3 regions of the Candidatus Pelagibacter sp. PS_17 genome follow, and region 1 is predicted to be linked to each of the others. Evidence: riboswitches for the same ligand, from Rfam matches in the RefSeq annotation. Region 1 holds a riboswitch; each other region holds the start of a gene.
The links. Region 1 has a riboswitch for S-adenosylmethionine ahead of AC5SML_RS03380 (O-acetylhomoserine aminocarboxypropyltransferase/cysteine synthase family protein). Riboswitches for the same ligand answer to the same signal wherever they lie in the genome.
Positions count from the first base shown of each region.

Region 2: another riboswitch for S-adenosylmethionine. It lies ahead of AC5SML_RS01785 (homocysteine S-methyltransferase family protein); the one in region 1 lies ahead of AC5SML_RS03380 (O-acetylhomoserine aminocarboxypropyltransferase/cysteine synthase family protein).
Region 3: another riboswitch for S-adenosylmethionine. It lies ahead of AC5SML_RS04095 (OsmC family protein); the one in region 1 lies ahead of AC5SML_RS03380 (O-acetylhomoserine aminocarboxypropyltransferase/cysteine synthase family protein).

Region 1 is NZ_CM182073.1:643,381-647,792, reverse strand. It holds gene AC5SML_RS03385 (COX15/CtaA family protein) at 1-714, shown strand, start outside; gene AC5SML_RS03380 (O-acetylhomoserine aminocarboxypropyltransferase/cysteine synthase family protein) at 707-2,035, opposite strand; SAM riboswitch class V at 2,040-2,108, opposite strand; gene rplM (50S ribosomal protein L13) at 2,248-2,709, shown strand; gene rpsI (30S ribosomal protein S9) at 2,711-3,160, shown strand; gene argC (N-acetyl-gamma-glutamyl-phosphate reductase) at 3,195-4,217, shown strand; gene AC5SML_RS03360 (hypothetical protein) at 4,214-4,412, shown strand, end outside.
Region 2 is NZ_CM182073.1:335,049-339,460, reverse strand. It holds gene AC5SML_RS01805 (DUF1244 domain-containing protein) at 1-122, shown strand, start outside; gene AC5SML_RS01800 (molybdenum cofactor synthesis domain-containing protein) at 123-623, opposite strand; gene AC5SML_RS01795 (sulfite exporter TauE/SafE family protein) at 642-1,388, shown strand; gene AC5SML_RS01790 (2OG-Fe(II) oxygenase family protein) at 1,418-2,008, shown strand; SAM riboswitch class V at 2,097-2,160, shown strand; gene AC5SML_RS01785 (homocysteine S-methyltransferase family protein) at 2,170-3,078, shown strand; gene AC5SML_RS01780 (DMT family transporter) at 3,071-3,958, opposite strand; gene AC5SML_RS01775 (YbaK/EbsC family protein) at 3,955-4,412, opposite strand, start outside.
Region 3 is NZ_CM182073.1:763,038-767,449, reverse strand. It holds gene phoB (phosphate regulon transcriptional regulator PhoB) at 1-302, shown strand, start outside; gene AC5SML_RS04105 (DUF1737 domain-containing protein) at 388-594, shown strand; SAM riboswitch class V at 890-954, shown strand; gene AC5SML_RS04100 (homocysteine S-methyltransferase family protein) at 1,021-2,082, shown strand; SAM riboswitch class V at 2,086-2,150, shown strand; gene AC5SML_RS04095 (OsmC family protein) at 2,155-2,706, shown strand; gene AC5SML_RS04090 (NAD(P)/FAD-dependent oxidoreductase) at 2,824-4,167, shown strand; gene AC5SML_RS04085 (hypothetical protein) at 4,193-4,378, shown strand.

The sequences.
Region 1 (4,412 bases):
AGATTTGTAGGTTTGTTTACTTTAGTGCCTTTGCTTTTCTTTACTCTCTATTTTAAAAAAACTCTGCATTATTCTAATAAATATTATTGGATTTTTTTTCTTGTGTGTCTTCAAGGATTCATCGGTTGGTATATGGTATCTAGTGGATTAATTGAAAATAATGACGTTAGTCACTTTAGACTTAGCATTCATTTATCTTTGGCCTTATTTATTTTATGTTTAATTTTTTGGTATATTTTAGATATTCATAAAATTAAGAAATTTGAAAATAAAATTCCAAATTTATTTTTATTATTCATACTTAAATTGATAGTTTTACAGATTGTTTTGGGTGCTTTTTTATCAGGTTTAGATGGTGGTCTTATCTATAATTCATGGCCTGATATGAATGGTAGTTTTTTTCCAAATGATGTTAGTTATGGTGATTTAATTACTACTCAATTATTTAACAACCCATCAATTATTCAATTTTTGCATAGATCAACTGCATATTTGCTTTTATTTTTTATAATCATTTTAAATTTTATCTATTTTAAAAAACAATATGATTTTAAATATGTATTATTTTTTGATGTTGCTATCTTGTTTCAAATTTTTTTAGGAATTATAACTTTGATTTCTGGTGTAGAGATTACATACGCTTCACTACACCAGCTAGGTTCAATATTAGTTTTGAGTTCTTATTTTTTGATATTATATAAAAACTCTAACTAACTGCTTTCAAATTCCCTTTAGAAGATTTATTTAAAGCTTGGTCTAAATCCTCAATAATGTCATCTATATGCTCAATACCAATACATAATCTTACGTATCCAGGAGTTACACCTGAGGCTAACAATTCTTTTTCTGTTAACTGACTATGAGTTGTTGTTGCAGGATGAATTGCTAAACTTCTTGCATCTCCAATATTTGCAACATGATAAAACATTTTTAAAGACTCGATAAATCTCTTACCTGCTTCAATACCACCTTTGAGCTCAATACCAACTAAACCACCATTTCCTTCATTAAGGTATTTTTTAGCACGATCAGCAATTTTACCTTCATGTTCTGTTGGATAGATTACTCTTGTTACTTCTTTATTTTTCTTTAAATAGTCAACAACTTTTGATGCATTTGAGCAGTGTTGTTTCATTCTAAGAGCAACAGTTTCAAGCCCTTGAATAATTCCAAATGCATTGTCAGGTGATAGGGCAGAACCAAGATCTCTTAGTAATGTAACCCGCGCTCTTACTGCAAAAGAAACATTAGCCCCAGTTAATTCTGGAACCACTTTTCCCCATATAGCTCCACCGTAACTTGCGTCAGGTTCGTTAAATAAAGGTTGTCTTTTGGGATCAGCTGTCCAATCAAAATTACCTCCATCAACTAAAGCTCCACCTACAACTGTACCGTGACCACCTATATATTTTGTTAATGAATAAACTACTACAGCAGCACCATGTTCTAAAGGTTTGCAAATTACAGGGGCAGCTGTGTTGTCCATTATTAATGGTATATTGTATTTTTTACCAATATCAGAAACTTCTTTAATTGGAAAAACTCTCAAATAAGGATTTGGTAAAGTCTCACCATAAAAAGCTCTAGTTTTATCATCAACAGCTTTTTCAAAGTTTTTTGGGTCAGAAGGGTCTGCATATCTAACTTCAATACCAAGTTTACTTAATGTATGCGTGAATAACGAAATAGTACCTCCATATAAATCCGTAGAGCTGACTATATTATCTCCAGCTTGTGCAACGTTTAAAATTGCAAAAGTTGATGCGGTTTGTCCAGATGCTACTGTTAAACAGGCTAATCCTCCTTCTAATGAAGCAACTCTTTTTTCAAGAGCATCATTTGTTGGATTCATTATTCTTGTATAAATATTTCCAAATTCCTTAAGAGCAAACAAATTCGCAGCATGTTCAGTACTATCAAATTGATACGATGTTGTTCTATAAATTGGAACTGCTACTGCTTTGGTTGTTGGATCACTTCTATAATCACCACCATGTATAGCTATAGTCTCAGGGTTTTGTCTTTTTGTACTCATCTTAATACTCCTTTTTTAGTACTTTTGCTTTATGCAAGGCGTACAATACAGTTCAAATGCGCCTACCGATAATGTGGGTAAAAAATCCTTTTTAGCAATAACTAGCCTGCAATAGGAACAAATCGGCTATATAAAAATATCATTTAAGCAAGATATTGCAAGGGAAATATAAAATTGACATTATATCTAATAATAGTATTAATCCTCGCACAATGACAAAATTTCTAAAAAGTGGTGATTTAAACAGTAACTGGTTTGAGATAGATGCTAAAAATGCTGTAGTTGGCAGATTGGCTTCTATTATTGCTATGATTGTTAGAGGAAAAAATAAAACAACTTTTACACCTCACATGGATGATGGTGATTTTGTTGTTGTTAAAAATGTTGAACAAGCAAAGTTCACAGGAAAAAAATTTAAAGATAAAAAATATTATAGACATACTGGTCACCCAGGTGGAATTAAAGAAATTACTCCTGAAAAGTTATTAGAAAAAAATAAACCTGGTGAAACATTAAAATTAGCTATTAAAAGAATGTTACCTGGGGGAGTTCTAGGAAGAAAACAGTTAACTAAAGTAAAAATTTATGCTGGTGAAGAACACCCTCATGCAGCACAAAACCCAAAACTTTTAGACCTAGGTAAATTAAACAGTAAAAATTTAATAAGAAATTAATATGGAAACAGCAGCTACACCAAATAAAATTTCTACAAAAAAACCTAAAATTAAATTAGATTTTAAAGATAGTAAATACGCAACTGGTAGAAGAAAAAAATCTATTGCAAAAATTTGGGTGAAAAAAGGTACAGGCAAAATTTACGTTAATGGCAGAACTATGGATGAGTATTTCACAAGTGGAAGTCACAAAATGCAAATCACAAGACCATTTGAGATTATAAACCAAGCAACTGATTACGATGTAAGATGTAGCGTAGCAGGTGGTGGTCACACAGGTCAAGCTGGTGCAATGGTTCATGGTATTGCTAAAGCATTAATCTTATTTGATTCAGAGAATAGAGCAGTACTTAAGACAGAAAAACTTAATACAAGAGACTCTAGATCAGTTGAAAGAAAAAAACCTGGTCGTAGAAAAGCAAGAAGAAGCTTCCAATTCTCGAAAAGATAATTCTTTTTTAACTCTAAACTGCTATAATAAAAAAATGCCTAAGCTTAATGTTTTAGTTGCTGGATCTACAGGTTATATTGGTGTTCAATTAATTAAATTATTAGTTAAACACAGCAATGTTAACATTAAATATCTTTGTGGTAATACGTCTGTTGGAAAAAATATCTCTAGTTATGAAAAATCATTAAGTTCAAAAAAATTACCTAAAATTATTAGATACAATAAAGAACTTTTAAAAAACATAGACCTTGTTTTTACAGCTCTACCTAATGGTGAAGCACAAGATATTTCAAATGATTTATTAAAACACAATATATTAATTGATTTAGCTGCAGACTTTAGACTTAATAAAGCATCAAATTATCTAAAATGGTACAAACAAAAACACAGATCTGTCAAAAATATTAAAAAATCAATTTATTCATTACCAGAAATCAATGGTGACAAATTAAAGAAATTTAATATTATTGGATGTCCAGGTTGCTACCCAACATCAATACTTTTACCACTTATTCCATTAGTTAAGAAAAATTTAATAAAAACAGATAATGTTATTATAGATTCAAAATCTGGTTACTCTGGTGCTGGAAGAGGTGTGCATAAAAAATATAAGGAAAAAAATCTTTATGAATCCTTAAGCGCTTATGGTGTGGGTTTCCATAGACATAACTCTGAAATTCAACAAGAAATCGAAAACTATACTAAAAAGAAATTTTCTTTTACATTCACACCCCATTTAACACCAATGTTTAGAGGGATACTTAGTACTATTTACTTAGACCTTAACAAAGGTGTAGGTATTAAAAATTTAGAAAACACTTTAAAGAGTCAATATTCAAAAAACAGATTCGTTAAAATTTTAAAAACAAATTCATTGTTAAGTACAAATGATGTAATTAACACAAATAATTGCTCTATAGTAATTTGTAAAACTAAGTATAAAAATAGAGTTATTATTTTATCTGTTATTGATAATTTGATTAAAGGTGGGGCAGGTCAAGCAATACAAAATATGAATATCAAATATGGTTTTAATGAAACAAAAGGATTAATTTGAAATACTTATTTTTATCCCTAATTGTATTTTTAACTTCGTGCTCATTAAACAAAGAATCTACTTATTGGAATGAAGATCCTATTAAAAAGTCTAATGATGACAAAAAACTTTCTCAGATATTAAAAAAAACTGGTGATTACAAATCTATGACTTTTGATGAATTTAACCTCTTTCTTAAAGATTATTCAAAAAATG
Region 2 (4,412 bases), 310 kb from region 1:
GTTTATCAAAATGGTATCGAGAAGAAGCAGAGAAAAAAGGTATTGAAATTTCAGACTTAGATGCACGTGAGCATGTTTATGGTATGCCTTATTCTGAGTGGAAAGAAAAATATCAAAAATAATTATTTTTCCTTAAGTCTTGGAAATAGTTCTACAAAATTACAAGGTTTATGATTTATATCTAACTGATGTTTTAAAATTCCATCCCAGGCATCCGTTACTCCCCCTGAAGAACCTGGCAAAGCAAATACATATTTGCCATTAGCTAGTACTGCACAAGCCCTAGATTGAATGGTCGATGTACCAACTGTTTTTAAACTTATTGTTCTAAACACCTCTCCAAAACCTGGTATATGTTTGTCAGCTATCTCGTTTACTGCCTCTGGTGTAATATCTCGACCTGTAAGCCCAGTGCCCCCTGTTGTAATTACAACATCTATTTCAGATTGATTAATCCAATCTTTAAGGATTTTAATAATGTCATCTTTGTTATCTTTACAAATTTTTCTATCTATTAATTTATGTTTAGCCTCCTCTATTTTTTTTACTAAGATCGCACCAGACTTATCGTTCTCAAAAGTTCTGGTGTCCGTAACAGTTAAAAGTGCTATATTTACAATCATAAATTTAAAATAATTTTCATGATTATATTATCATTTTTATTTCTTCTAACAGCAACTTTATATTCAAGTGTTGGCTTTGGTGGTGGCTCTACCTATCTAGCCCTTCTATTAATTTGGGATATTCCTTACTTGATCTTTCCTGTAATTGCTCTCTTTTGTAATATTATTGTCGTATCAGGAAATTGTATAAATTATATTAAAGCTGGAAATATCAATTTTAAGATCCTTACCCCATATTTGATATCATCTGTGCCACTTGCATTCATAGGAGGATCTTTATCAGTAGATAAAGAAATTTTTGAAATTTTACTTTTTTTAGTCTTAGCACTAGCAGGAGTTCTACTTCTCATGAAATTTCAATCTTTTGATCAAAAAATTGAAGTTTATAAAAAGATACCAAAAATATTATCAATATTAATTGGTGCATCTATTGGATTTGTGTCTGGTGTAGTTGGAATTGGTGGTGGAATTTTCTTAAGCCCTATATTGTTATTAATTAGAGTAGATAAAGCAAAAAACATTGCAACAGCAGCATCATTATTCATACTGATTAATTCTTTATCAGGACTTGCTGGCCAATTTACAAAGGCATCAACAATAAATGGAATTTATGATTATTGGCCATTATTTTTTTTTGTTTTAATAGGCGGCCAGCTTGGAAACTATTTAAATCTTAAAATTTTTCCTGCAAGAATATTAGCTCTAGTGACATCAGGACTTGTCATATTTGTCGCTATTCGAATGGGACTGAAGTTGTTTGCATAACAGAAGTATTAAATTATTATAGAAAGATTATGAAAATATTTAGAGCATTTGGACCCACTATAGGAAAAACAAAGTTATCCAAAAAAATTATTACTATATTAAATAATCACATTGATAAGTCTCAATTATCTAAAAAAAATGATTATAGCTCTAAACTTGCAAGTCAAATTAGGAATGAAATTAAGATACCCAAAACTTTAATTAATAAGAGTTTGTCTAAAGAATTACTAAAAAATATTAAAGTTTACCTTGATAAGTCAGGCGTTAAAAAAATTAAAGAAATTAAGATAATAAATCTATGGGTGGTTAGGCAATTAAAAAATGAATATAATCCAATTCATTATCATGAAGGACAACTGTCAGGTGTTGGATATCTTAAAATCCCAAAAGATATGAATCAAAATAAATTAGTTAAGAATAAAAAGATTAAAACTAATGGAACTATTGATTTTATTAATGGTCAAAAAAACTTTTTAAGTAAAAGTATCTATAATTTAAACCCTAAATTAGGAGACCTATTGATTTTTCCAAATTATTTAATGCACACAGCTTATCCATTTAACGTTGATGGTGAGAGAAGATCCTTCTCATTTAATGCTAAAATATTATTCAAGAAGTGATTTACTAATCAGTCTAATAGATATATAAATATTTTACCGATTTGATCCATATTGCAGGTGCTAACTGCTAAAAAGGAAATCATTATATAATTGGTAAAGGTAGTTGAACTGTATTGTGCACCTTGCATAGAGCTAAAGCACTAAAAAAGTAAGGAATAAAAATGGATATTAATTTTTTTAAAACAACACGAATTTTAGATGGTGGTATGGGACAAGAATTGTTAGCTCGTGGTATGAAGCCAAACGGCACATTGTGGAGTGCAAATGCTGTTTTAAAAGAAGAATACCATCAACTCTTACTAGACACACATTTAGACTTTATTAAAGCGGGTGCTGAAGTTATTGTTACAGCAACCTTTACTACTAGACGAATAAGATTACGTGATAATAAAATTGAAGATAAGTTTGAATACTTAAACAAAAAAGCTGGTGAAATAGCTCAGAAAGCTAAAGAACAACATCCTAACGTGTTAATTGCAGGCGGTCTTCCACCTCAATATTTAACATACGAAGAAGATACAAGACCAGATGATGAAATTAAGCAAAATTTTTATGATCAAGCAAAATTATTAGATCCTTATATTGATTTTTTTTACTTAGATGTTTTGTCTAGTGTAAAAGAGTTTAAATTAGCAATTGAAGCAATTGAAGAATTTAATAAGCCATACTTAATAGGTGCTCACATTTCTGAAGGAATAAATCTTCCAAGTGGTGAAAAAATATCAGATATTATTAACAATATTAAACATAATAATTTACTAGGATTAATTTTATCCTGTGTTTCACCTGAAAACTTTTATGAAAATTTAGAAGAAGTAAAAAATTTAGGTGTTCCGTTTGGATTTAAGCTTAATGCTTTTGTGACAACTAATCCTAAAGATGGTTATACTAATAGTTATAATGTCAGTAAAACTGGTAACCCAAATGAATTTTTGGGTCAAAGAAAAGATTTAACACCCGAATTGATGGCAAATTTTGTTAAAAAATTTAAAAATGCTGGTGCTACTATTTTAGGTGGATGTTGCGAAACAAGACCATCTCATATTAAAGAAATGGTTCAGTTTAAGTAGTTTTTTTTTGATCTGCTTTTTTAACAAAGTAAATTCCAACAACAACTGCTAATAAAGATAATAAAATTTTAGGTGTTATTATTTCTTTTAAAAAAATATAACTCAATATAGTACCGAATATTGGAATTAAGTAAGAGACTTGTGATTGAAATATAAGACCATTATCTTTTAGAATTTTAAATCTTAGCAACCAAGCAACACCTGTTGAAACCATTCCTAAATAAACTACTGATATTGTAGATTCAATGCTTGGAATTGAATTCCATGGTTTTTCAATAAAATAAACAAATGGTATTAAAATTAGGATAGCCCAAATTAATATAGAGCCTGTTACATTTTCATTTTTTTTCTTACTAATTTTAAGAGTTAAAACTCCTCCAATAACATAACAAGTTGACCCAAGCAATATTAATAACGCAGAAATAAAATTACTATCATTTATTAATAAATTATCTGAAAACAAATAAATAATACCTGAAAAACCAATTAGTATTCCAAAAGTTTTAACTAAATTGAACTTTTCATTTTTTGTATAAAAGTGACCCAATATTGTTGAACTCAAGGGTGTTGTTGACATTAAGATTGCTGCCAAATTACTTTGTACAGATTTTACACCGTAAGCTATTAAGAAAAAAGGTAATACCAAATTGACAAATCCTATTATAGCAAACCAATACCAATCTTTGGAAAATGCTTCAATCTTAATTTTTTTATAAAAGCATAATAATAATACTGGAATTGATCCAAAAAAAACTCTCAAGAATGCAATTGTAATTGGTCCAAAAGATTCTGTTGCAATTTTGATATTAAAAAAAGCTGATGCCCATATTAAAGCTAAAACTACTAATAATGTATAATCAATTAATCTAGGTTGTCTCATTCAATTATATCTTCAACTTTTCCATTCGTAATCTTTTGAATATCGTTATAGTTTGTTTTAAATACACAGTTTGGATGTCCTGCTGCAGCAAACAATTCATTAAACCTTTCTAAAGAATTGTCTATTATAATTTCAATTCTCTCTAAATGCCCAACAGGTGAGACACCCCCTATTGTATAGCCCGTTTGTGTCTTAACTTCTTCTGGTGATGCCATTGAAATATCTTTTTTATCTTTAACTTTTTTTAGTTTATTTAATGAACACCTCTTATCGCCTGCTACTAAGCATAATATAAAAGTATTTTCCGCTTTAAATAATAAGCTTTTGACAATTGCACCTACATCACAAGCTAAAGCTGTTGCTGCATCCTGTGCTGTTCTTGCTGAATTTTCTAAAACTATTACCTCTAAGGATTGGTCAAAGTTTTTAAGAAATTTTTCAGCTCTTTTAACAG
Region 3 (4,412 bases), 120 kb from region 1:
TAGTTTCTGATATTGTTGAATTCGAAGACCTTAAGGTGGATAGATTAACACGACGTGTTTTTAGAAAAAACAAAGAAATTCATTTGGGACCCAAGGAATATGATTTAATCAATTTTTTTATTAAAAACCCTAAACGTGTTTACTCAAGAGATCAAATTCTAGAGAATGTTTGGTCTGATAATATCAATGTTGAAACAAGAACAGTTGATGTTCATATAAGAAGACTTAGACAAAGTATTAATATTGATGGATTTAAAGAATTAATTAGAACCGTAAGATCAGCTGGCTATTCATTAAATTAGTAATGACTGTAGAAGCATAAAGACTTAAAATAATAATAATAAACTGAACGTAGACACATGATTTAGGACTTGTTAAGGTCTGATTATGAAAGGTTATAGATTTATTACAAGTGACGACACTTCAGAATTTTGCCATCGTGTAACGGAGGCCATATCCAATGGATGGAAATTGTATGGTGAACCCAAAATGACTTTTGATAAAAAAAGAGGAGTCATGCGTTGTGCTCAAGCAGTTATAAAAAATTCACCTCAGAAAAAGTATTCAAAAAAGATGAAGCTATCATTGATATAAATGGCAGATCAGATAATACCCTTTGTTTATATGCTAGGGATACTCTTATTAGTACTCCCAGCTTTTCTACAATCTAATTCTAAATTAAAGCAATTCTTAACTAATCTTAGTATTTGGATTGTCATTATTCTCATAATTTTAACTATTATTTATTTTTTCAATTGACAGTTTGAGAGAAAGTTGATTATATTTAGTTGCGCTGATTTAAGTTAAATTGCAGAGCGCGTTACAAATCCTGCTAAAGCGACGCTTCAACCACCGCTTTAGACAGGTGGTTTTTTTTTATCTTTCATAAAATTAAGCCGGGCAGTTGAACCATATTGTGCGCCCTGCATTTGCTTAAGCACTAAAAAGGAGAAAAGAGGCCTATGAATATAACCTCTTATTATTTTGTGACCTTTTTTCTCCAAAACAAGAGGAAAAAAAATGAGCACAAATAAATTAAAAGAAAGATTAGATAAAGGACCGGTTATATGCGCAGAAGGTTTTTTATTTGAGATAGAAAGACGTGGCTACATGTCATCAGGGGAATTTGTCCCAATGGTGTCATTAGATCATCCTGAAGTTTTAGAGAACTTACATAGAGAATTTCAACACGCAGGATCTGATGTAGTTGAGGCCTTTACTTATAATGGACACAGAGAAAAAATGCGTGTTATTGGTAAGGAAGAACTTCTCGAACCACTAAATCGTTCAGCATTAAAAATTGCTAAAAAAGTAGCACTAGATACTCCTAAAGGATCAAAACCAAATTTGATGGCAGGTAATATTTCAAATTCAAATATCTGGAAACATAATGATCCACAATCTCAAAAAGAAGTTGAAGGAATGTTTACAGAGATGATTGGTTGGGCCGTTGAAGAAGGTGCTGATATGTTAATTGGTGAAACTTTTTATTATGCTGAAGAAGCTTTTAAAGCTTTAGAAGTTATGAAAAAAACAGGTTTACCAACTGTATTAACCATATCCCCAATGGGTGAAAATAAAATGAGAGATGGAAAATCAGTTGTTGATACTTGTAAAGAGCTAGAGCAATTAGGGGCCGATGTTGTAGGTTTAAATTGTTTTAGAGGACCTGCTACTATGTTTCCTTTTTTAAAAGAAATTAGAAAAGCAGTTAAATGCCATGTTGGAGCTTTACCTATTCCTTATAGAACCAGTGAAGATTACCCAACATTTTTTAACCTACCGGACAGAAGTAATTGTGCATGTCCATCGCCTCATGGAAGAACGTTTCCAACAGCATTGGACCCACACTTTTGTAATAGATATGAAATAGGTAAATTTGCAAAAGATGCTTATGAGCTAGGTATTAATTACCTTGGAGTATGCTGTGGAGCAAACCCAATGTTGATTAGGGAAGTTGCTGAGTCAATTGGTTTAACTGTTCCAGCAAGTAAATATCGAGAGAACATGGAAAATCATTTTATGTATGGAAAAAATAAAAGAATTCCAAAACATATGACTGAATATGGAGACAAAGCGTAAATAAATTAAGAAGGGCATTTAACTAAATTGTGCGCCTGACATATGTCGAAGCACTAAAACAGGAGAAAAAAAATGAGTAACAATCTAAAAGAAACAATAAGCAATCTACAGAAGGATTTTACAGCCAACCCCAAAAATGCTTTGGTCCAATATGAAAGCAACTCAATTCTTAAAGAAGGACTTCAATCTGTAGTCACTCTTAGAGAGCATAAATTAGTTGTTGATGAACCCAAAAGTTTTGGTGGTAAAGACGAAGGTCCGAGCCCAGTAGAGTTAATATTAGCAGCGTTAGCAACGTGTCAGGAGATAACCTATAAAGCATTTGCTACAGCAGCGGGTATTAATATTGAGAGTGTTAGTGTTAAATTAAAAGGTGAATTAGATCTTCAGGGTTTTTTAGCTTTAAATAAAAACACTAGACCTGGCTTTCAATCCATCTCTGGTACTGTTGATATTAAATCTTCATCACCTAAAGCAGAAATAGATAAATTGATTGATACGGTAAATACACATTGCCCGGTATTAGATATTTTATCAAAAGGAGTTCCTATTAAATTGTTTCAAAAGGTTTCTTCAAGTTCTAATAATAAAGAGCACATAGAGCAAAGAGCAAGTGCTGCTTAACTAATCTAATTTAAGCCCTATGAAAATAGGGCTTAAGTCTTTTAAGTTCATTTCAAATCCTAAAAAATTAGAAGTTTGACTAGAATTAAGTATTAATTGCGTGCTAGGGTCTTGTTAATGAAAAATATTTATCATTCTGATATTTATCAATTTAACACCCCAGTTAGTAGTTATTGGGAAGATCATTCAAGCGAAAATTTAAATCTAGATAAACTTAATAAAGATGTCAGCTCAGAAATTGTTGTAATAGGTGGAGGGTACACTGGTTTATCCTGTGCAATTAATTTAATAGAAAATCATAATTTAGAGGTCATTTTAGTTGAAGCTGGAAAAATAGGTTGGGGGGCTTCATCTCGTAATGCAGGTTTCTGTTCTCTACCGCCAAGTAAGATGTCTTTTAAAAAGATGCAATCTATTTACGGCAATGATGAAACTAAAAAGTTCTTTAAAAACTCTGTTGAAGGCTCAAATTATACAAAAGATATTATACAAGAATATAATATTGATTGTGATGTAACGGGGGATAGTAATTACGTTGTAGCCCATCATCCAAATAAGTTTAAAGATATTCAAGAACAAGCCAAAGCTTACAGAGAAGAGTTTGGCATTGAAACTGAGATTTATTCAAAAGAAGACTTTGATAAAATTGGCCATGGTGGCACAGAGCAATTTGGAGCTTTTTCTTATAAACCTGGTTTTGCAATCAATCCTCTTAAATTTGTTAATGGCATTGCAAAATATGCTTTATCTAAACAATTAAAAATCTTCGAGCACACTAAAGTGGATAAAATTGATAAAGAGAATGGTGCTTATATTTTAAGGACGAAAGAAGGATCTATTCGATCAAAAAAAATAGTTGTTGCAACAAACGGGTTCTATCAAGAAGGCTTAATCCCAGAGATGAATTCAAGAATTTTACCAGTAATTTCAAATATTATTGTCACCCGAGCCTTAACGAAGCAAGAAATTGACCAACATAATTTTAAAACATTTTCTCCAATAGCTAATACTAAAAATCTTTTATATTATTATCGAAAGTTACCTGACAACCGAATTTTATTTGGCACTAGAGGGGATTTAAGTGGCAGTGATCAATCTAATTTAAATATGTCTAAGAAAATGGAAAAATTTTTAAAAGATATTTTTCCTAAATGGAAAGATATTAATATTGATTATAATTGGCGGGGATTAATTGCTTTATCTCAAAAATTAACTCCCTCCATTGGTAAAATTGATAATGAAGAGATTTATTATGGATTTGGTTATAATGGGGTTGGAGTGAGTGCTGCTCCTTGGACTGGAAAACAATTGTCTAAGTTAGTATTATCAAACAGTAAAGAGTTAGATATTTCAAAAATTTATAAAGGATTACCTAAGAAATTTATCTTCCCCCAGTTAAGAACATTTTATTTTAGATTAGCGGTGTGGTTTTATGCAATTAAAGACAGATTTAATATTTAAGAAAATATATGATAAAAATTAATTTATGAATGTATTTATAATTTTATCAGTATTGGTAATTGTTGTTGGGGTTATTTTACTAGTTGCATCACCTGCTGCGTTATTTACTTTGAATTGGAAAGAAAAGTCAGGAAAAGACAAATTTCTAATGTTCTTATTTTATGGTATTTTGGTTTATATAATAAATATCATTTTTTGGATTATTAAATAACAATATTAACCATTCTCAAGATCTCTTTATCCTT